Regions from separate parts of the Massilia sp. NP310 genome, predicted to be linked through region 1. Evidence: predicted binding sites of a transcription regulator. Region 1 holds the regulator's gene; each other region holds the start of a gene.

Region 1 (5,591 bases):
GGCTTCGAACCCTGCATCAGCTGCAGGTAGTCGACGATGATCAGGCCCAGCTTGCCGCACTGGCGCGCCAGGCGGCGGGCCCGCGCGCGCATCTCGATCGGATTCAATGCGGGGGTTTCGTCGATGTACAGCTGGGCATCGTTCATCTTCTGGATGGCGTGCGTCAGGCGCGGCCAGTCCTCGTCGTGCAGGCGGCCGGTACGCAGGCGGTGCTGGTCGAGCTGGCCGACCGAGCCGAGCATACGCATGGCCAGCTGGGCGCCGCCCATCTCCATCGAGAACACGGCGACCGGCAGGCCGGCCTCGATCGCGACGTTCTCGCCGATGTTCACCGAGAACGCGGTCTTGCCCATCGACGGACGGCCGGCGACGATGACCAGGTCGCCCGGCTGCAGGCCGGAGGTCATGCGGTCGAGGTCGATGAAGCCGGTCGGCACGCCGGTGATCTCGCCCTGGTTCTCGCGCGAGTACAGTTCGTCGATGCGCTCGACCACCTGGGTCAGCAGCGGCTGCACCGCCAGCCAGCCCTGGGCGCCGCGGGCGCCCTGCTCGGCGATGGCGAAGATCCGCGATTCCGCCTCGTCGAGCATCTGCTTGACTTCCTTGCCCTGCGGATTGAAGGCATTGCCGGAAATCTCGTCGGCGACGGTGATCAGCTGGCGCAGGATGCCGCGGTCGCGCACGATCTCGGCGTAGCGGCGGATATTGGCGGCCGACGGCGTGTTCTGCGCCATCGCGTTCAGGTATTGCAGGCCACCCACTTCCTCGGCCTTGCCGAGCTGGTTGCAGGCTTCATAGACCGTGATCACGTCGGCCGGCTTGCCGGCGTTGATCAGGCGGACCATCTGTTCGAAGATGATGCGGTGATCGTAACGGTAGAAGTCTTCCGCATGCATGAAGTCGGCGATGCGGTCCCAGGCGGCATTATCGCGCAGCAGGCCGCCGATGACGGACTGCTCTGCTTCGATGGAGTGCGGGGGGATGCGCAGGGCTTCGATCTGCGGGTCTGAGGGTGCTGCGTTCATGGGCGGCATTATACCTTCTCCTGTCACACGGCTGTCATAATTGGTGAGTTTCAAAAGCAAAAAAGCCGGGAGAACCCGGCTTTTTCGTGTACTGCTTTTACTTCAGTTCAGCATTCGCTTAGGCAGCTTCGCCCACGACAGCGATGGTGATTTCCGACACGACGTCGGTGTGCAGGGCGACTGCAACCGGGAATTCGCCGGTGGTCTTCAGCGGGCCGTTCGGCAGGCGAACGGCAGCTTTTTCGACCGGGAAGCCCTGCTTGGTCAGCGCTTCAGCGATGTCCGCGTTGGTGACCGAACCGAACAGACGGCCGTCGACGCCGGCCTTCTGGCCGATGGTGACGGTCAGGCCGCTCAGCTTGTCGCCTTGGGCTTGGGCGGCTGCCAGCTTCTCGGCGGCTGCTTTTTCCAGTTCGGCGCGCTTGGCTTCGAACTCGGCCACTGCCGACGCGGTAGCGCGGCGTGCCATCTTTTGTGGGATCAGGAAGTTACGTGCGTAACCATCCTTGACTTTGACGACGTCGCCCAGGTTGCCGACGTTGATAACTTTTTCCAACAGAATAACTTGCATGTTTTATCTCCAGGATATCTGACTGTCGTGACCGACGATTAACCGTGGTGCAGGTCGGTGTACGGCAGCAGCGCCAGGTAACGGGCGCGCTTGATGGCGGCGTCGACCTGACGCTGGTAGTGCGCCTTGGTGCCGGTCAGACGTGCTGGCATGATCTTGCCGTTTTCCTGGACGAAGTCCTTCAGGGTGTCGACGTCTTTGTAGTCGACCTGCTCAACGCCGGCGGCGGTGAAGCGGCAGAATTTCTTGCGCTTGAACAGCGGGTTCTGCTGCTTGCGCTTCAGTTTTTCTTTGGCTTTGTTTTTGTCGAACTTTTTACCGAATGCCATTTCGAGGCTCCTGTATATCTAAATTGCCGAACTAGGCGGCACTGAAATCAATGATGTGAAACACCAGGGCTTTGCTGTTGCGATTTTTTCGTGCGAGGAATCCATCGAAGCGGTAGCTGGCGCCGAGCTCGGCGTTTCCGAACCTGCCCGAAATCTCGCCCGCGGCGAACGCGGGAACTTCGAACTCGACCAGGCGATCGATCCCCGCCTCGCGCTGATGCGAACTGTGCATCAGGACGGCTGAAACGATCGGCACGCCGGCCGGGGTGTAGCGCAGTACGTCACGCTCGGCGATGGTCGCCACGAGCTGGAGCTGATTCACCCGGTTCTACTACTGCTTGTTACGAATTCCTGGAAAAAATCTTAGGCAGCGGCGGCCGGGGCAGCTGCAGGAGCGGCTGCTTCTGCACGGTGGCTCTTGGCTGCGTCTTCGCGCTGCACCGATTTCATCATCGGCGACGGTGCGGTTTCTGCTTTCTTCATCTTGACGGTCAGATGACGCAGAACGGCATCATTGAACTTGAATGCGGTTTCCAGCTCGACCAGGGTCTCGTTGTCGCATTCGATGTTCAGGCAGATGTAGTGAGCTTTTGGCAGCTTCTGGATCTGGTAAGCCATCTGGCGGCGGCCCCAGTCTTCCACGCGATGGATGTTACCGCCGCGGCTGGTCACCGTGGTCTTGTAACGCTCGATCATCGCCGGGACTTGCTCGCTCTGGTCCGGATGGACGATAAAAACGATTTCATAATGACGCATGCATTACTCCTTGAGGACGTTTTACATAAATGCCCACCTCGGCGTCAAGACGAGTGTGGGAAGGGAACAGCCAGCTAGTATAGCGTGAAATGGGCAAAAAGGGAACTTGGCTGTCAAGCGCCCCATCGCGGCGCCGCGCTCACTCGACAATTAGGCCCATGGAAGCCCTATTTTTTGTCTTGTGCGCGCTTTTTTTGCGCTTTTTCGTGTATATCACTTGCGTATAGCAGAATACTGTACAAAAATACAGTCTACCTCTACAACCCGTTGCTGCAAGATTATTTATGCTCAAGCTCACTGCAAGGCAAGAACAGATCCTTAACCTGATCAAGGAAGCGATCGAGAACACGGGTTTCCCTCCGACCCGGGCCGAAATCGCGGCCGAACTGGGCTTCCGTTCGGCCAATGCGGCCGAAGAACACCTGCAAGCCCTGGCGCGCAAGGGCGCGATCGAGATTTCGCCGGGCACTTCGCGCGGCATCCGCCTGGTCGGCGCCAGCGTCGAGCAGATCCCGATGCCGCCACCTTCCCTGATGTCGCTGCCGCTGGTCGGTCGCGTCGCCGCCGGCAATCCGATCCTGGCGCAAGAACACGTCGAAGCGACCTATAACGTCGACACCGCGATGTTCGCGGCGCGGCCCGACTTCTTGCTCAAGGTAAAAGGCTGGTCGATGCGCGACGCCGGCATCATGGATGGCGACTTTTTGGCGGTCAAGAAAATCGATAGCGCCAAGAACGGCCAGATCGTCGTCGCCCGCCTGGGCGAGGAAGTCACCGTCAAGCGCTACCGCAAGACCGGCGACCTGGTCGAACTGCTGCCCGAGAACCCCGACTTCAAGGTCATCGAAGTCACGCCCGACGAAGAGTTTGCGCTCGAGGGACTGGCGGTTGGGTTGATGCGTAGCTGGAACTGATCGGCTTCACCTCTTGAGCACGCCGGCCTGCGGGCCGGCATTCACTATTATTGCTTGGCCTTGTTGACCACCGCATTATGCTGGTCCACGAAGGCCTCGGTCGCGCTGCGCCAGGCGGCGAAATCGGCCAATACCATCTTCGAATTGACTTTCGCTCCCTCGGCGATGTTCTGGCGCACCGCCTCCAGATAGGCGGTCGAGGCCTCGGTTTCCTGCTTGTTCATCAGCTTGGCGATGTCGGGCGGGATGCGCTTGGTCAGCGGCGACTGCGCGTTCAGGTTGGTCACCATCTTGTTGTAGCAATCCTGCCAGCTGGTCACGGCGTTGTTCACGCGCTCGATCTCTTCATTGATCTTCGACACCGCCGGGATGCGCGGCAACGGGCAGCGGTATTCGCCCGACTGCAGCTCGGCGCCATCGTAGCCCTTGATCCAGTAGTCGATCTCGGCGCGGCGAAGGACGCGCTGCTGCATGATCACGAGCGAGTCGGCGGCGACCTTATTGCCCTTGGCGGCCGACTTTTCGAACCACTCCTTCGCCTTTGCCTCGTCGACCGCGCCGGCTTCGCCATACCAGTACATCTGGCCCAGCTGCTGCTGGGCCTGTGGATTGCCGGCATTGGCCAGCTTGGTGTACAGCTTGAGCGCGCCCGCATAGTCCTTCTTCTCGAACAGGGCGTTGGCATCCTCGAGTTCGCCGGCGAAGGCGGCGCCACCGCTTGCGAAGGACACCGCGAGGAACAGGCAGGACAGGATTCGTTTCATGGGCATACCGTAAGGCTGGGCTGGTAAAAGTCCATGATAGCCGTGTTTTACGGCTGGGCTCAACCGCAAAAATGACGAGGCCGGCATTTGCCGGCCCGATCAGGACAGTTTTACCTGGCTTTACGCATCCAGCGCCTGGCGGAAGTCGCCGACCAGGTCGGCGGTGTCCTCGATGCCCACCGACACCCGGATCAGGCCTTCCGCGATGCCCATGCTGGCGCGCCGCTCGGGGCCCATCTCGAAGAAGATCGTGTGCGCCACCGGAATCACCAGGGTGCGGTTGTCGCCCAGGTTCGAGGCCGGGATCGCCAACTTGAGGCGGTTCAGGTAGTCGAACGGGTCGATCTCGTCCTTCAGCTCGAAGCTCAAGAGCGAGCCGCCGGAGCGGAACAGCGTCTCGACGATCGCATGCTGCGGGTGCGAGGCCAGGCCCGGGTAATGCACGGCGGCGACCCGGTCGTCGGCTTGGAGCATCGTCGCCAGCGCCAGCGCATTGGCGCAGGTGCGCTCCATGCGCAGGGCCAGCGTCTCGGCGCCGACCGCGATGTGGTGCGCCGCCTCCGGCCCCAGCGCGGCGCCGAAGTCGCGCAGCGCCTTGGCCCGCAGCTGGGCCATGCCTTGCGCGGCGCTCGGCTGCTTGCGGAAGTTCTGGGCGATGTTCGGATACGCGGCCCAGTCGAACAGGCCCGTGTCGGTCAGCGCGCCGCCCAGCGCGATGCCGTGGCCGCCGATCGACTTGGTCAGCGAATTGACCACCAGCCCGGCGTGCACGTCCCTGGGACGGAACAGCCAGGGCGTGGTCATCGTGTTGTCGACCACGTACAGGATGCCGCGCGCGCGGCACAGTTCGCCGATGCGCGCCAGGTCCGCCACCTGCGTGCGCGGATTGGCGATGGTCTCGACGAACACCATACGGGTGTTCGGCTGCAGCGCCGCTTCCACCCGGGCCACGTCGGTGGCGTCGACGAAAGCGACGTCGACGCCTTGGGCCGCCACCGTCTGCCACAGGCTGTTGGTGTTCCCGAACAGGAAGCTCGACGAGACGATGTGGTCGCCGGCTTTCAGGAGCGCCTGGAACAGCGCGCCGATCGCCGCCATGCCGGTGCCGAAGCACAGGGTGGCGACGCCGTCTTCCATCCTGCTGATCTTGTCTTCCAGGGCCGACACCGTCGGGTTGCCCTGGCGGCCGTAGCGAAAGCCCGGCTCCTTGCCCTGGAATACCGACGCCAGCT
Region 2 (5,591 bases), 1.1 Mb from region 1:
GCCGCTTATATTATTCGCCCGTCTTTAATGCGAGTCGCCAAGCCATTCACGACGTGAATGAAAGATATGTGGTTGGGATAGGATCAGTCAGTGATCGGACGGTCAGGCGTAACAAAGCGCCAGCGTGCAGCGCCATCGCCCGTTGAGGAATATGCCCTAGGCATATCGGGAGATGGCGCTCCACGCTGGCGCCTGGAGAGGTATGGCCGCCAGATCAGCGTCACGGACATGAAGTCCTTCGAGGCACGCTGTAATGACGTACATCTTAGTCAAAGGCACGCTGTAATGACGCATATTGTAGTTGAACGCGTGGACGGAAAATCCGTCCACCCTACGACAACTCGTCGTCCGCAGGGCTACCTTGCATTGCCACCCGCGCCGCGCGCTGGGAAAAGCCGCGCTGCAACAGGAAGCGCATCTGCTTGGCCCGCATTGCCGCGTCGGTGGCGACGGTGCCGAACTTGCGCTGCCAGACTTCGACGGCGCGCGCGGTCTCGCTGTCGGACAGCCCAGCCTTGATCTCGACCAGTGCATCGCCGGTGACGCCATGGCTTTGCAGCTCCGCCACCACACGGCTGTTGCCGTAGCGGCTGGCCTTACGGTTGATCAGGGACTCGGCAAAACGTTCTTGCGACAGCCAGTTATTCTTTTCAAGGAAATCCAGGAGGGCGTCGACGTCTTCGTCTTCCTGGGCATACTTGGCCAGCTTGCGCCGCAACTCGAACCGGCTGTGCTCGCGCTGCGACAGATAGCGCAGCGCGCGCGCCTTGAGGCTCAGTACGGGTGCTGGCATGGCAACACCATCGTCGACAACATGGCGCGAACAGCCACGGCGCTACCTTGCCGCGCCGCCCTCGCCAGACGATTACTCACCAACAGCCTGCAGCTTCGGCTTGTCGTCGCCACCGGCTGCCACCGGCGGCAGTTCACGCACGCCCAGGGCGGCGCGGACCTTGTTTTCGATCTCACGCGCCAGGGCTGGGCGATCCACCAGGAACTGACGGGCGTTGTCCTTGCCCTGGCCGATGCGCTCGCCGTTATAGCTGTACCACGAGCCCGATTTCTCGACGATCTTGTTGTCGGCGCCCAGGTCCAGGATTTCGCCTTCGCGCGAGGTGCCTGCTCCGTACAGGATGTCGAAGTGGGCTTCCTTGAACGGTGGCGCGATCTTGTTCTTGACGACCTTGACCTTGGTTTCGTTACCGATCACTTCGTCGCCCGACTTGATCGAACCGGTACGACGGATGTCCATGCGCACGGAGGCGTAGAACTTCAGTGCGTTACCGCCGGTGGTCGTCTCTGGGCTGCCGAACATGACGCCGATCTTCATGCGGATCTGGTTAATGAAGATCACCAGCGTGTTGGTGCGGTTGATCGAACCGGTCAGCTTGCGCAGTGCTTGCGACATCAGGCGCGCCTGCAGGCCCGGCAGCGAATCGCCCATGTCGCCTTCGATCTCGGCGCGCGGGGTCAGTGCCGCCACCGAGTCGATGACCACCAGGTCGACGCTGCCCGAACGCACCAGTGCGTCGGTGATTTCGAGCGCCTGTTCGCCGGTATCCGGCTGCGAGATCAGCAGGTCGCCCAGGTTGATGCCCAATTTTTGGGCATAGGTCACGTCGAGCGCGTGCTCGGCGTCGATGAAGGCGCAGGTGCCGCCCAGTTTTTGCATCTGGGCGATGGTCTGCAGGGTCAGGGTGGTTTTACCCGACGATTCAGGGCCGTAGATCTCGACGATACGGCCGCGCGGCAGGCCGCCGACGCCCAGCGCGATGTCGAGGCCCAGCGAGCCGGTGGAAACAGTCTGCACTTCCTCGACCGGTGCGCTGGTGTCCATGCGCATGACCGAGCCCTTGCCGAACTGCTTTTCGATTTGCGCCAGGGCGGCTGCCAGCGCCTTGCCTTTTTCAGAGGCGTTCAATGCGGATTTTTTGTCGTCCATGGTGTACTTTCAATCGTGGAGTAGGCAAGGTGTGGGCGCGCACGCGCACTTCAAGAGTCACTACTGTATAAAAATCCAGTGGTTTTTGCAAGCACTAATACGTGGCCATCTTGTCAAGAAATGGGGCCAGGCTCGCATTGTTGCGACAAATCAAACACAATACGGGTCTGAGTTTGTCTAACGCGATAACCGAGGTGCCATTATGCGAATTCTGCTCGCTGAAGATGATAGCGTACTTGCCGACGGCCTGACGCGATCCTTGCGCCAGTCCGGCTATGCCATCGATTACGTCAAGAACGGCCAGGATGCCGACACCGCCCTTTCCACCCAGGAGTTCGACCTGCTCATCCTCGACCTCGGCCTGCCGAAGATGTCGGGGCTCGAGGTGCTGCGCCGCCTGCGCGCCCGCGCCTCGCTGCTGCCGGTCCTGATCCTCACCGCCGCCGATTCCGTCGAGCAGCGCGTGGAGGGCCTCGACCTGGGCGCCGACGACTACATGGCCAAGCCGTTCGCCCTGTCCGAACTCGAGGCGCGGGTGCGCGCCCTCACCCGCCGCGGCGCCGGCGGCGGCCCGACCGTGGTGCGCCACGGCCCGCTGGTCTACGACCAGGTCGGCCGCAGCGCCTACATCAACGACCAGATGCTCGACCTCTCGGCGCGCGAGCTCGGCCTGCTCGAAGTGCTGCTGGCGCGCACCGGTCGTCTGGTATCCAAAGAACAATTGGTTGACCACTTGTGCGAATGGGGCGAGGAAGTTTCGAACAACGCGATCGAGGTCTACGTGCACCGCCTGCGCAAGAAGATCGAAGTCGGCGGCGTGCGCATCGCCACCGTGCGCGGCCTGGGCTACTGCCTCGAGAAATTCTCCGAGGCCGCCGCCAGCGCCTCCGCCGAGCGCAGCGCTGCAACCGCAACGGCAACCGTCGCCGACAGGTGAACGAACGCGACGCCGGCTTGACGCCCTGGCCCGAGCACGGGTCGGCTTCTGCCCCGGCCGCGCCGGCCGAGCCGACCTACGTCCCGCCGAATCCCGAGCCGGACGAGAACATCCGCCATTCGCTGTTCGGCGAGATCCTCGACTGGATGCTGGCCCCGCTGCTGCTGCTGTGGCCGATGAGCATCGCCATCACCTATCTCGTCGCCAAGTCGATCGCCAACCAGCCGTTCGACGACGCGCTCGAAGACCGGGTCACGGTGCTGGGCCAGCAGATCCGCAGCGTGGCCGGCAAGGCCGCCGGCCAGCTGCATCCGTCCGGCCGCGACATCCTGCGCGCCGACGACGTCGACAGCGTCTATTACCTGCTGGCCGGGCCCGACGGCGAGCTGCTGGACGGCGACCGCGACCTGCCGCGGCCGCGGATGAACGCCGACGACGAGCATGCGCGCAGCGGCGCGGTCGAGTTCCGCAACGACAGCATCCACGGCACGCCGATCCGGGTCGCCTACACCTACATCAACCTCGACCCATTGCACGAGCGTTCCCCGCAGCCGCCGCTCGAACCGCCGCTGGCCCTGGTGCAGGTGGCCGAGACGCTCGACAAGCGCGCGCACCTGGCCGGCGAGATCATCAAGGGCGTGATCCTGCCCCAGTTCATCATCCTGCCGGTGATCCTGGCGCTGGTCTGGTTCGCGCTGTCGCGCGGCCTGACCCCGCTGGCCGAGCTGCAGCAGCGCATCCGGGCGCGGCCCCAGGACGACCTGTCGCCGATCGATCCACGCCAGGTGCCCGAAGAAATCTCGCCGCTGGTCGGCTCCTTCAACGACATGCTCGAGCGCCTGGGCGAATCGGTGGCGATGCAGAAGCGCTTCATCGCCGACGCCGCGCACCAGATGAAGACCCCGTTGGCCGGCATGCGCATGCAGTCCGAGCTGGCCCTGCGCCAGCTCGACCCGGCCGAGATCCACCGCTCGCTGGAACAGCTGGCCAAGAGTTCGGAGTCGGCCACGCGCCTGGTGAACCAGCTGCTGGCGCTGGCGCGCGCCGAAAACCAGCCGCAGGCCGGCCTGGCCTTCGCCGAGATCGACCTGCCGCGCCTGGCCCGCGAGACGGTGCAGGACTGGGTGCAGGCCTCGTTCGCGGGCGAGATCGACCTGGGCTTCGAGCCGCCCACCGCCGACGAAGGCCCGGTCGTCATCGCCGGCCAGCCGCTGATGCTGCGCGAACTGCTGTCGAACCTGATCGACAATGCGCTGCGCTACACGCCGGCCGGCGGCAGCGTCACGGTGCGCGTGCGGCGCGACGGCGCCGGCGGACCGGCCCTGCTCGAGGTCGAGGACACCGGCCCCGGCATCGCCCCGAGCGAGCGCGAACGCGTGTTCGAGCGCTTCTACCGCATCCTGGGCAGCAATACCCAGGGCAGCGGCCTGGGCCTGGCGATCGTGCGCGAGATCGCGCGGCAGCACGGCGCCGAGATCGACATCTTCAACAACCCGCGCAGCCACTCCGCGCGCTTCCCGGGCAGCCTGTTCCGCCTGACCTTCCCTCCTCCGCTCCATGAACCCGACGCCGCCCCTTGACCCCCACCATGACGCCGCGGCGCGGCGCCGTTGCGCCAACGCCATGCACTGGGAGCGCACCCGCAAGATGACCCTGCTGCTGCTGGCGCTGTGGCTGGCGACCGGCTTCGGCACCGTGTTCTTCGCGCGCGAGCTGGCGCGCTTCGAGGTGTTCGGCTGGCCGCTGTCGTTCTACATGGCGGCGCAAGGCGCCTCGCTGGTGTCGCTGGCCATCATCGGCTTCTATGCCTGGCGCATGCGCCGGCTCGACCGCGACGCTGCGGCCAATACTGCGGCGGGCGCCGGGGATGCGCCACGATGAGCGGCAAACCGCCTTATTTCAGCAAGCTGGCGCGCTACTACCTGTGGTACACCGGCTGCTTCGCGCTGTTCCTGGTCGCCGTCGCCCTGCTCGAGCAGGAAGGCATGCCGCGCCTGTGGATCGGCCACCTGTTCATGTTCGCCACCATCGCCCTGTACGCGATCATCGGCGTGATCTGCCGCACCTCGAGCGTCACCGAATACTACGTCGCCGGGCGGCGCGTGCCGGCCATGTTCAACGGCATGGCCACCGCCGCCGACTGGATCTCGGCGGCCAGCTTCATCAGCCTGGCCGGGGGCCTGTATCTGCAGGGCTTCGACGGCCTGGCCTTCATCATGGGCTGGACCGGCGGCTTCGTGCTGGTCGCGCTGCTCATCGCGCCCTACCTGCGCAAGTTCGCGCAGTACACCGTGCCCGACTTTTTGGCGGCGCGCTACGGCGGTGGAAGTGGGGACAAAGGCGGAGGCCGCGGCGCCCCGGTGCGCGCGCTGGCGGTCGGCGCCACCATCCTGGTCTCGTTCACCTACGTGGTGGCGCAGATCTACGCGGTCGGCCTGATCGCCTCGCGCTTCACCGGCGTCGACTTCTCGGTCGGAATCTTCCTGGGCCTGGCGAGCATCCTGGTGTGCTCGTTCCTGGGCGGGATGCGCGCCATCACCTGGACCCAGGTGGCGCAGTACATCATCCTGCTGGTCGCCTTCCTGATTCCGACCATGTGGCTGTCGGCCAAGCACGCCGACAATCCGATCCCCGCGGTGGCGTATGGCTCGCTGCTGCCCAAGCTGACCGCGCGCGAAGCCGAACTGGCGCGCGACCCGCGCGAAGAACAGG
Region 3 (5,591 bases), 790 kb from region 1:
GTCCATCCGGCCCTGGCCGGCAAGCCAGCGCGGTGACTTCGGCACCAGCATCATGCCCAGACCCAGCAGGACGGCCGGGACCGCCGAGATGGCGAGCATGTAGCGCCAGACGTGCGGGGAATCGGACAGGTAGGCCAGCAGCGCATTGAGCACGTAGGCCGCCAGCTGGCCGGTCACGATCATCAGCTCGTTCTGGCTGACCAGGCGTGCGCGCCGGCTGGGGCCGGCCATCTCGGCAATGAACACCGGCACCGTGGACGAGGCGCCGCCCACCGCCATGCCGAGGATGAAGCGCATCGCCACCAGCACCGCCACCGACGGCGCCAGCACCGAACCGAGCACGCCGATCATGAACACCAGCGACAGGCCCATCAGCGTCGTACGGCGGCCATACTTGTCCGACAGCGTGCCCGCCATCAGCGAACCGAGCGCGGCGCCGAACACCAGCGACGAGGTGACGATGCCCTCGGTCACCGGCGTCAGGCCGAGACCACCCTGCGCGGGCGCCAGGCCAAGGAACGGCAAGGCGCCCGAAATGACGCCCGTGTCATAGCCGAAGGCCAGCGCGCCCATGGTCGCGGCGATGGCGACCTTGAACACGAAGCGGCTTTCCCGGGTATCGGGAGGGGTGGGGTTGGCGGGATTGGCGGCGTGCGCTGGCGGCGTGACTGATGACATGAGGCGAGATCCTTTGGAAAATGGGGACGCGGCAGGCGGCATGCGGGCGGAGCCCACCGCCCTCGCCGTCGCGAGGACGGCGGAGCTCGCGTGGCCGGGCGATAAGTCGGCCACTCTGTTGGAATTGCTTGATACAGGTTAACTGCAGTTATCGATCAAGTATGTTCGATAACTTACATATTAGCGAATTTTCTTGCAAATCATCAATGACAGCCCATGCCTGACGGCGCGGCGCACCTCCAATGGCCGGGTCGGCCCCACGCCGACGCAGACAATCCCCGGGGCGGCCAGGACGCGACCTGGCGCTGCGGTGGGACGACGCCAAGTACCTGATTTCATTCGATCTTTGGGTCTATCCACAAGAAATGTGGATAACTGTGTGGAAAAGCGCCACTTGACAAGTCGCAAGCGCAGCATTGATGCGGGTTTCAACAAAATGCCCGTTCAAAAGGCAAAAAAATATCCCCGTAAAATCAGTCACTTGCACGTGCACCACTTCTGCGCGTCCATGTCACATACGGCAAACTCCTACAAAAGTGGGGCACCGGGGATAAGTCGTCAATTTGTCCGCATCTGTCGTCATTTCCACGCGTTCCGGGCGCGGTCGCGCACCATCATGCGGATGCTGTCGGGCATGGGCGTGCGCAGCTCGCGCTTATCGGCGCTGAGCCAGGCGCATTCCTCGAAATGCTTGAGCATGACCGGGGTGATGAAGCGCGTGCGCGTCGCATACACATGGCGGTCGCCCATGCTCGACTGCTGCTTGATGAAGAAGCGGTTCGGCACCACCAGGTGCAGGTTCTCGCGCGCCCGCGTCATGGCCACGTAGAGCAGGCGCCGTTCTTCCTCGATGTCGTCCTGGCTGCCGGTGCCCATGTCGGACGGCATGCAGCCGTCGACGACGTTCAATACGTGCACCGTGTTCCACTCCTGCCCCTTGCTCGAGTGGATCGTGGACAGAATCACGTAGTCTTCGTCGAGCAGCGGCGCGCCGGCGCGGTCGCTGGTGGCCTCGGGCGGATCGAGCGTGATCTCGGCCAGGAAGCTCTCGCGGTTGCCATAGCCGCCGGACAGCGCCACCAGCTGGTCGAGGTCGGCCGCGCGCACCTGCGCATCGTCGTGCAGGCGCTCCAGGTGCGGCTGGTACCATTCGCGCGCCAGCTCGAGATCCATCGGCCAGCGCAGGCCGGGCGTGCGCAGGCGCCGGTACAGCGCGCAGAATGCCTGCCAGTCGGTCTTGCAGCGCGCCGGCACCGCGAAGCCTTCCAGTGCCGCCGCCGGATCGTCGCTGCTGCCTGCGGCCTCGACCAGCCGGGTGGCGCTCGCCTGGCCGATGCCGGGAATCAGCTGCAGCGCGCGGAAACCCGCCAGCCGTCCGCTCGGGTTCTGGGCGAAGCGCAGCACGGCCAGCACGTCCTTGATGTGGGCCGCCTCCAGGAATTTCAGGCCGCCGAACTTGACGAAGGGGATGTTGCGACGCATGAGTTCGAGTTCGAGCGCGGCGCTGTGGCTGGCGGCGCGAAACAGCACCGCCTGGCTTTTGAGGGCGACGCCGGTCTCGCGCTGTTCGAGGATGCGGTTGCAGACCCAGCGCGCCTGCTCGGCTTCGTCGGGAATCAACACCAGCTGCGGCTTGATGCTCGACGCCTTGTCGGTCCACAGGGTCTTGGCGTGGCGCTCGAGCGCGGCGCCGATCACGGCGTTCGACGCGTCCAGGATCGGCTGCGTGGAACGGTAGTTGCGCTCCAGCGTGATCAGGTGCGCCGGCTGCGAGAACTGGGCGGGAAAGTCGAGGATGTTGCGCACGGTGGCGCCGCGAAAGCCATAGATCGATTGCGCATCGTCGCCGACGACCATCACGCCGCGACCGTCGGGCTTCATGCCGGTGACGATGGCCGCCTGCAAGCGGTTGGTGTCCTGGTATTCGTCGACCAGCACGTGGTCGAACAGCGCGCCGAGCTCCGCCCCCAGCACCGGGTCGGCCGCCATCTCGGCCCAGAACAGCAGCAGGTCGTCGTAATCGAGCACGTTCTGCTCCTGCTTGGCGTCGACATAGGCGCCGAACAGGGTCTTGAGCTGGGCTTCCCACTCGCTGCACCAGGGGAAGAACGCCTGCAGCACCGCGTCGAGCGGCTCGCGGCCATTGACCACGCGCGAATAGATCGACAGGCAGGTGCCTTTCAGCGGAAAGCGTTTGTCGAGCTGGCTCAGGCCGATCTCGTGGCGCACCATGCCCATCAGGTCTTCGGAGTCGCCGCGGTCGTGGATCGTGAACCCGGCATCCAGGCCGATGCGGCCGGCGAACTCGCGCAGCAGGCGCGCGCCGATGCTGTGGAAGGTGCCGGCCCAGGGCAGCGTGACCGGCGCCTGGCTGCCCTTGAGCCCGAACAGCCGGTGCAGCACGCCGCCGGCGCGCTGGGTCATCTCGGTGGCGGCGCGGCGCGAAAACGTCAGCAGCAGGATGCGCTGCGGATCGGCGCCCGACTGGATCAGGCGCGCCACCCGGTGCGCCAGGGTGTTGGTCTTGCCGGAACCGGCGCCGGCCACCACCAGCAGCGGACGCGGCGCGTCAAGCCCGACGTCGTGCTCGACCGCTGCCCGCTGCTCGGGGTTCAGGCTGGCGAACGGGTCGTCGGTGGCGGACAGGTTGGCGATCGGATCGGCGACGGCGGACATGGGACGGAATCTGGAAATGCCATACTGTACATTTATCCAGTCACGGGCCGCAAGAAGAAAATGCGGCCGTCCGACGCCGCCGTCAAGGCGTTGTCAAGGATGACATCAGGCATGACCTCAGCAATCGCTGCCAAGTCACGGATAATCAAGGCGTTTTTTGGATATCCACAAAGTCTGTGAATAAGTGTGTGGAAAAGCGGGGGCTTGACACGCTGGACGCGGCCTCCCGTGCGGCTTTCAACAATTTGCCTATTGGGAAGGCAATCTCGTTTCCGCTGTAAATCAAGGGGTTACACGTTGTGCCCCCGACGCACGCAGTATGCACCACAAATAAATCTCGCGGCAACTTTGTGGTCTGGCGGATGCGCCGGATCCGGTCAGGCGAGCGCCCGGCGCCGTTCCGGTTCGAGCAGCACGCGTTCGATCACCTGCGAGCGCACGCCATGCGCCTTGAGGTACTCGAGCGCCGGCATGGTGCCGCACTCGCCCAGCGTGGCGATGCCGCGCGCCACGATGTCACGCTCGCGTACGTTGCGCCTGAGCTCGGAAGATCCGGAGAGGCGTTGGTCGATATCCTGGGCACGGTATGGGCTCATGGCGCGGGTCTCCGGTGGGTTATGTCGCTGACGCACCACGAGTATTGACGATGCTGGAATGAAGTCAATGTCAAACCTGTATCGAACCGCGAAAACCCTGGCTGGATGCCTGTGGCCTCGACCAGCGCTGCGCCGCCCGCCCGCCCGTCATCCTGCCTACAATCGGCCGCAACACACCAACCATGAGGATTTCCATGAGCATCCAACCCGACCTGAATCCCGGCGACGACGCCGCTCCCGGCACGCCTGGCGCCGGCGAGGACATCTGCGACGCCTGCGCCGGCCGCGGCACGCTGGCCGATGGCAAGCCATGCCCGCAATGCGGCGGCACCGGCCGCGTGATGGAAGGCATCGGCGGCGGCTGAGCCACTACCCACGGCGGGTAGTGCGTGGACACGGCACGGGCCCTGCGGCGATAATCGCCGGATGAGCGCCTTACCCTTGCCGATACCGCCTTCCGCCCCCCAGTCCCCACGTTCTGCGCCGCCGGCCGAACCCGATCGTCCCCGCCCGACTTCGCTGACCGACCTGTTCGTGTCGTTCACGCTGATCGCCCTGCAGGGCTTCGGCGGGGTGCTGGCCGTGATCCAGCAGCAAGTCGTCGAGCGCAAGCGCTGGATGAGCAACGAGGAATTCATCGAAGAATGGTCGGTGGCCCAGATCATGCCGGGCCCGAACGTCTGCAACCTGGCCATGATGATCGGCAGCCGCCATTTCGGCCTGGCCGGCGCCATCAGCGCCCTGGCCGGCATCCTCACCGTGCCGCTCATCCTGGTGCTGTGCCTGGCCCTGGTCTACGCGCAGTTCGCCGCCCAGCCCCAGGTGCAGGGCGCCCTGCGCGGCATGGCCGCCGTCGCCGCCGGCCTGATCGCCGCCACCGGCCTGCGCATGTCGGTCGCGCTGACTAAAAACGTGATTCCGCTCGCGGCCTGCATCGCGATCGCCGCCGCCGGCTTCGTGCTGCTGGCCTGGATCCGCATGCCGCTGGCGGCCGTGATCGGCCTGCTCGGCTGCCTCGGCTGCGTGCTGGCCTGGCGCGGGCTCAAGCCATGAGCGCGCCCAGCCTGGTGTTCGGCTGGCATGACTGGCTGAACCTGTTCGTCCATTTCCTGATGCTGTCCATGATGTCGCTCGGCGGCGCGATCTCGACCACCTCCGAGATGCAGCGCTACCTGGTCGAGCGCCAGGGCTGGCTCAGCCAGACCCAGTTCGCCGACTCGGTGGCCCTGGCCCAATCGTCGCCCGGGCCCAACGTCCTGTTCGTGGCCCTGCTCGGCTGGAACGTGGGCCTCAATTCCGGCAGCGTGACGGCCGCGCTCTGCGGCGTCGCGATCTCGATGATCGGCATCATGCTGCCCTCCACCGTGTTCACTTACCAGGTCGCGCAGTGGGCCCAGCGCAACCGCGAGCTGCGCGCCGTGCGCGCCTTCAAGCAGGGCATGGCGCCGCTGGTGATCGCCATGCTGCTGTCGACCGCCTGGCTGCTGGCCACCGGCGGCGGCAAGGGCGGCGAACACATGGACAACTGGCCCCTGTGGCTGCTGACGGCGGCCACCGCCATCGTCATCTGGCGCACCCGCCTGCACCTGCTGTGGATGCTGGCGCTCGGCGCGCTGCTGGGAGCCCTGGGCGTGGTCTAGT
Region 4 (5,591 bases), 230 kb from region 1:
CGGGGCGGACGACGGCGCTTGCGGCATCATCGCGCCACCCCGGCCACGAGCCTGGCGCACAGGTAGAGGGCGAAGCCGAACAGGATGTGGTTGACGACACTGCGCAGGCAGTTGCGCAGCGGCGTCGGCGTCCTGGAGGCGGCGATGCCGGCGCCCATGGCCGGCTGCATCACGAACAAGGGCGCCACCACCGTGACGAAGCCGAAGGCCAGCGCCGGCGCCAGCTTGGGGTCGTGCAGCCAGTCGATGCCGGCCAGCGCCACCAGGGCGGCGGCGAAGCCGATGCCGATCGCGTAGTGCGCGATCCAGCCGAAGGCCGTTTCATGGCGCACCGGATGCGCCTTGCCGATCGCCGCATGCCGTACGCGGCCGCGCAGCAGATGGCCGATCCAGCGTCCCAGCAGCGCCATGCCGAGCGTCGGCGTGCCGAGCCGGCGCAGCAGCGCCAGCCAGGCGTCGAGCAGCGCGGTGGCGCCGCAGCCGATGAGCACGATCGCGATGATCTCGTTCATGTTGATTCTCCTTCGTGGTTGACGGGGCAAGCGATGCGTCTCACTATAGAAGTTGAAGTCAACTTCAAGTCAAGAGGGATTGCGTGGATATTGCTGAGGTCGCGAAACGAACGGGCGTGCCGGCATCGACGCTGCGTTACTACGACAAGCGGGGCCTGATCGTTTCAAATGGACGGCAGGGATTGCGGCGCACGTTCACGCCCGAGGTGCTGGACCGGCTGGCGCTGATCGCGCTGGGGCAGGCGGCGGGTTTGTCGCTGGACGAGATACAGGCGATGTTCGGGGCACGCGCCCAGCCGGAGATCGACCGGCGCATGCTGGCGGCGAAGGCCGACGAGATCGACGCGCTGGTGCTGCGATTGACGGCGATGAGCAAGGGCTTGCGGCATGCGGCGGCTTGCCCGGCGCCGAGGCATATGGAATGTCCGACGTTCAAGCGGCTGCTGGCGGCGGCGGGGTCTAGAGCCCTGGAGCGGCGCCATCGACTCGCGACGTCGCTCGCGCGAAGGCCTTCATCACCCGAATAGTCCATGCAGGAACCAGCGCGGCGCCGCATCCTCGCCGGTGCCGTTGATGCGCTCGCGATAGATCCAGTACAGCGCGTGGTCTTGCCCCTCGGCGATGAAGTAGTCGCGCGTTTGCGTCTGGCTCCACCATCCGGCCTCGATGCGCTCGGGATTGGACGCTACCCGCAGCGGCGAACCGTAGAACGGCCGGTGGTCGCGCATCAGGAGCGCGATCGGCTTGGCCAGCAGCCAGGTCGGACGCGGCAGGCTCCGCACATCGGGCGGCATCTGCGCCGCGCGCGCGGCGGCGCTCACCTTCTGCTGCACCGGCACCCAGGCGTTGGCGACTTCGGGCCGGTAATCGGCCATCGGCAGCGCCTGCAAGACATTGTCTGCCCCCAGGCGCGCCACCAGCAGTTCGATCATGCGCATCCGGTCTTCCTCGCTGCCGCCGGGATCGGGGAACAGCGAGTCGGTGGGCGGGGCCATCGCCTGCAATTGCTGCGCCTCCAGGCCGATGCCGATCACGGGCGCCTCGAGTTCGAGCTTGGCCAGGCGCTCGCGCAGCAGGCGCAGCAGGTGCTCGTCGCGCCAGGTGGGTTCGGCCAGCGCCACCTCGACCAGGGTCGGTGGACGCGCCATGCGGCCGCGCTCGTGATCGAGCGACAGCCGGATGCGCTCGACCGCCAGCTGGCGCGCGCACAGCCAGCCCGTCATCTGCAGCACCAGGCGATGGGCGCCGGCCAGCAGCAGTTCGGCCTGTTCGAGCCGGTCGAACAATTCGAGCCGCGCATGGAAACGCTCGGGCGGCGCGACCCACTGGAACAACTCGGCGTGCATGCCATAGGCGGCGTCGAGCATGTCGAGCAAGGCCCGCCCGCAGCGCCGCTGCAGGCCGGGCCGCGGCAGGCGCCGCAGCTCGTCCAGGCGGCGGCAGCCGATGCCCTCGAACCAGCCGGCGAACGGCCGCGCCGGCGGCAGCAAGCCCACCGGCAGGCGGTCGAGGCGCCGCACCAGCGAGTCCATGGTGAGGGCGCGCCCCGCATTACGGCGCGCCAGCAGCCAGGCCCCGCGCGCGGTGGGCGCGCAGGCGATGCAGGCCGTGAAGCCGAGCGCCGCCATATTGGCGCGCACCCGCTCGCACAGGCGCCGGATGCCGCCGAACAGGCGCAAACTGGCGCCGATATCGAGCAGCAGCGTCGCTTCTTCGGCCAGCGCCACCTGCGGCGTGTACTGCAGCATGGTCATGGCCACCGCCTCCATGGCCTCGGCCTCGCGCTCGTGGCTGCGCAGTTCGATGCGCGCCTCGGGCATCAGCATCAGCACGCCGCCGCGGCGCATGCCGATCTGCACGCCGGCAGCGCGCGCCGCCGGCGACAGCGCCATCACCCGCTCCTGCTCGAGGATGACGCTGCCATGGTCGCGGCCCGGACCGCCATGGCCATCAGCGCCAGGCGCGCTGCCATCCGATCCGCCAGCCGGGCCAACAGCCGGGCCAACCGCCGGATCAACAACCGAGCCAACTACCAGCCCCCCAATCGGGCCACCGACAACGCCGCCGGCCTCGCTCGCCTCACTGAACCAGCGTGGGCTGAAGACCTCGAGCGGTAGCTGGGGCAAATACAGGCCGATCCAGAGGCGCATGGCGTTGCAGTAGTGAAGATCCAAGAGGAAGGAACAGCGGCGCCTCGCGCTGCGGTCCCCGGCGTTTGACGAAGTCGATATTCATGCCGCCGGCCGCCGGCCGCAACGCAAGACGCAAAGGCGCGGGAGATGCATCTTGCGCCGCGGCCAGCGGGCGGAGCATGAAAAACAGCGTTTCGCCACCTTGCGCCGCCAGGTGCAGGCGGCGCAGATTGTCGTTACGCATATGGTTGGCCCAGAACAGCAAGGCGCCGCAACTGCCGCTACGCAACACCTGCTCGGCCGCCCAGAGTGCATCCGCGGTGCGCGTCGTGCGCAGCCACAGCAACTGGGATGGCTCCAGGCCGAGCGCGGCAAGCGCCAGGGCCTGGGGTGGATGGGGCGGTTGCAGCAGCACGATGCGGCGTTCGGCGCAGGCGGCCAGGGCCGGCCGCAGCAGGCGCATCTCGCCGATGCCGGGCTGCTGCAGGTGCAGGTCGACCAGGGTGCCGCCGGGCCAGCCGCCGCCGGGAAGCTGGCTCGAGAGCGTCGCGTGGCCGGTGTCGATGCAGCGCGTGTCGGCATGCGCCAGCTGCGACGCGCGCCACAGCGATGGGTGCACTGCCTCGGGTGCGGCAAGGATGGCTGAATGGGTCATGTCAGGCTTATCAGACAAATACTGTATAAACGTACAGTACTCGCTGAAGTCGCGTTTTGCAAGACCTATTCGTTTTGGCTATACCAATTGGGTCACTGGTATTGACTAAAATTAAACGTCCTGTTGCTTATTCACTCGCCCGAGCCGCAGCGCCCTCGCTGTGCGCCACCATTCCAGCGCCCACACGACGGCCCAGGCATACAGCGCGAGCGCGATGAACAAGCTCACCCGCACGAGCGAGGCGTGGCCGACGTCCTTCCCCACCACGCTGTCCTCGATGGCCGGGCCCAGCAAGATCAGCATGGTCACCAGGGCATTGCTCCAGAACGAGGGCGGCAGCGCCGAGGCCTTCAGGCCGAAGATCCGGGCCCCGCTCCACAGCGCCGCGGCGGCCATCCACAGCACCAGCATCCACAGGGTCGGCAACACCGCCAGGCCGAACCAGGCCAGGGTCGCCATGCCCGCGCCCGCCAGGGTCGAACCGACCAGTATCCGCCCCGCCGAACGGGCGCCGGTGGAGCCGGCCTGCTGGCCCAGCAGCACCGACTTGATGATGGCCGACAGATAGAAGGCCGGGTTGACCAGGGCCAGCACCAGCACCGGCATCACCACCAGCGTGGCCTGCACGGCGCGCCATCTGGCCGTGTGCGCGGCAACGGCGGGGGGCGCCGGCCTGGCGGCGGGGTCCGCTCCATCCGGGAACAAGGCATGCGACAGGCTGCCGACCAGCACGCCGACAAACAGCCCCAGCGCGATGGCGGTGCTGATCGCCGGCACCAGGGCCTGGTCGACCACCCCGGCCACCGGAATCAGGGTGAAAGCAATCGCCACGATATTCGCCAGCGGGCTGCCGCTTTGCAGGCCGATGAAGAATACCGTGTACAGCAGCAGCGCCGTCAACACCAGCGCGACGCTGGCGTAATGCTCCAGCAGCGGCACCATCAGCACGCCGGCCGCCAGCACCGCGGCGACCAGCAGGGCCACCACCATCCCCTTGAGCAAGGGCATCGGCGGCCCCGGCTTGCTCAACATCAGCACGGTCATGACGCACAGCACGAACGGCGACGACAGCGCCAGGCCATAGGCGAGCAGCACGGCCAGCGCCAGGCCGATCGCCAGCCGCAAGACCGCCTTGTCAGCGCGCTCCATCGTCAATAAAGATAAGAAAGGTAGCTCATCAGGCGGATGAAGACGGCGCCCAGCCAGTTCATCACCGTGTAGTCATCCGTATACACCAGCACGTCGGCCTGCCCGCCGATCCTGGCCGCGCGCAGCTGCGCGCGTTCGGAAGGGTCGAACTCCACGGCGACCGGGAAGCGCTGCGCCTGCCGCAGCCAGTCGCGGCTGTTGTCGATCTCGGGCAAGGTGCCGGCCTTGGCCTCCCGGCCCGCATTGACCCCGCTGCCCACGCTGCGCACCCGACCCTTCAAGACCTGGCCCGGCACCACGTCGAGCACGATCGCGACCTCGTCGCCCGGCGCGATATTGCCGAGGTTATTCTCGGTCATGTCGGCGCTGATCCAGAGGTCGTGCACGGCGATCAGGGTCATCGCCGCCGAACCGGCCTGCACGACCTGGCCGACATCGGTGCGCAAGTCGGTCACCAGACCGCGCGCGGGTGCGGTCACGGCCGTACGCTCCAGATCGAGCTCGGCCTTCTCGACCGCCGCGCGGGCGCTGAGCAGCTGCGCATTGCGCTCCCCTTCATCGCCGGCCGCCTCCTCGGCGCGGCGCAGCTCCGCCTGGGCGGCGATTTCCTGGCTGCGCGCCGTGGCCAGCGACGCGCGCGCATTCTGCACCCGGCGGATCGACAGCGCGCCGGGGTCTTCGGCAAAGATCTGTTCCAGCCGGCCCGCATCCTGCTTGGCGAACACGTGCATGGCCCTGGCGGCCTGCAGCGCCGCATCGGCCGCCTTGACCGCCAGCGCCGAGGCATTCACCGAACGCCGCACCGATTCATAGTCCGCCAGGCTGCGGCGCAGGGCGATGCGGTAGGTGCTGGGGTCGATATGGAACAGGAGCTGCCCTTCCTCCACCTCGTCGTTGTTCTTGACGTAGACCTCCTGCACCATGCCCGTCACTTCGGACGCCACCGGCACCACGAAGGCTTGCACCCGGGCCTGCGAGGTATATGGCGTCAGGCGATCCGCCACCAGATACCAGCCCAGGCTGGCCACGATCAGGGCCAGCACGATGGTCAAGCCCAGCCGGCTTTTCCTGCCCGGCCGCGCCGGCGCCGGCGCGCCCGATGCCGCCGGGATGGGCGTCGGCGCCGCGTCGCCGGGCGGCGCC

The links. The regulator LexA, encoded in region 1, represses DNA repair genes until DNA is damaged. The targets are predictions, from matches to a motif close to ACTGTATNNNNATACAGT.
Region 2: the regulator LexA is predicted to act here: its motif matches at 2,005-2,022, upstream of recA (recombinase RecA).
Region 3: the regulator LexA is predicted to act here: its motif matches at 3,378-3,395, upstream of KY496_RS07700 (ATP-dependent helicase).
Region 4: the regulator LexA is predicted to act here: its motif matches at 3,320-3,337, upstream of imuA (translesion DNA synthesis-associated protein ImuA).

The regions. Positions count from the first base shown of each region.
Region 1 covers NZ_CP080379.1:2,567,564-2,573,154, forward strand. The annotation lists gene KY496_RS11310 (replicative DNA helicase) at 1-1,034, opposite strand, end outside; gene rplI (50S ribosomal protein L9) at 1,144-1,596, opposite strand; gene rpsR (30S ribosomal protein S18) at 1,635-1,925, opposite strand; gene priB (primosomal replication protein N) at 1,957-2,247, opposite strand; gene rpsF (30S ribosomal protein S6) at 2,289-2,681, opposite strand; gene lexA (transcriptional repressor LexA) at 2,966-3,595, shown strand; gene KY496_RS11340 (tetratricopeptide repeat protein) at 3,643-4,359, opposite strand; gene KY496_RS11345 (cystathionine gamma-synthase family protein) at 4,480-5,591, opposite strand, start outside.
Region 2 covers NZ_CP080379.1:3,642,119-3,647,709, forward strand. The annotation lists gene recX (recombination regulator RecX) at 332-793, opposite strand; gene recA (recombinase RecA) at 866-1,942, opposite strand; gene KY496_RS16015 (response regulator transcription factor) at 2,145-2,879, shown strand; gene KY496_RS16020 (sensor histidine kinase) at 2,876-4,459, shown strand; gene KY496_RS16025 (DUF4212 domain-containing protein) at 4,437-4,760, shown strand; gene KY496_RS16030 (sodium:solute symporter family protein) at 4,757-5,591, shown strand, end outside.
Region 3 covers NZ_CP080379.1:1,775,132-1,780,722, forward strand. The annotation lists gene KY496_RS07695 (sugar porter family MFS transporter) at 1-678, opposite strand, end outside; gene KY496_RS07700 (ATP-dependent helicase) at 1,258-3,354, opposite strand; gene KY496_RS07705 (hypothetical protein) at 3,732-3,950, opposite strand; gene KY496_RS07710 (hypothetical protein) at 4,145-4,315, shown strand; gene KY496_RS07715 (chromate transporter) at 4,377-5,003, shown strand; gene KY496_RS07720 (chromate transporter) at 5,000-5,590, shown strand.
Region 4 covers NZ_CP080379.1:2,796,529-2,802,119, forward strand. The annotation lists gene KY496_RS12365 (flavodoxin family protein) at 1-30, opposite strand, end outside; gene KY496_RS12370 (DUF2938 domain-containing protein) at 27-512, opposite strand; gene KY496_RS12375 (helix-turn-helix domain-containing protein) at 596-1,039, shown strand; gene KY496_RS12380 (DNA polymerase Y family protein) at 1,028-2,662, opposite strand; gene imuA (translesion DNA synthesis-associated protein ImuA) at 2,592-3,299, opposite strand; gene KY496_RS12390 (DUF2955 domain-containing protein) at 3,411-4,448, opposite strand; gene KY496_RS12395 (HlyD family secretion protein) at 4,451-5,591, opposite strand, start outside.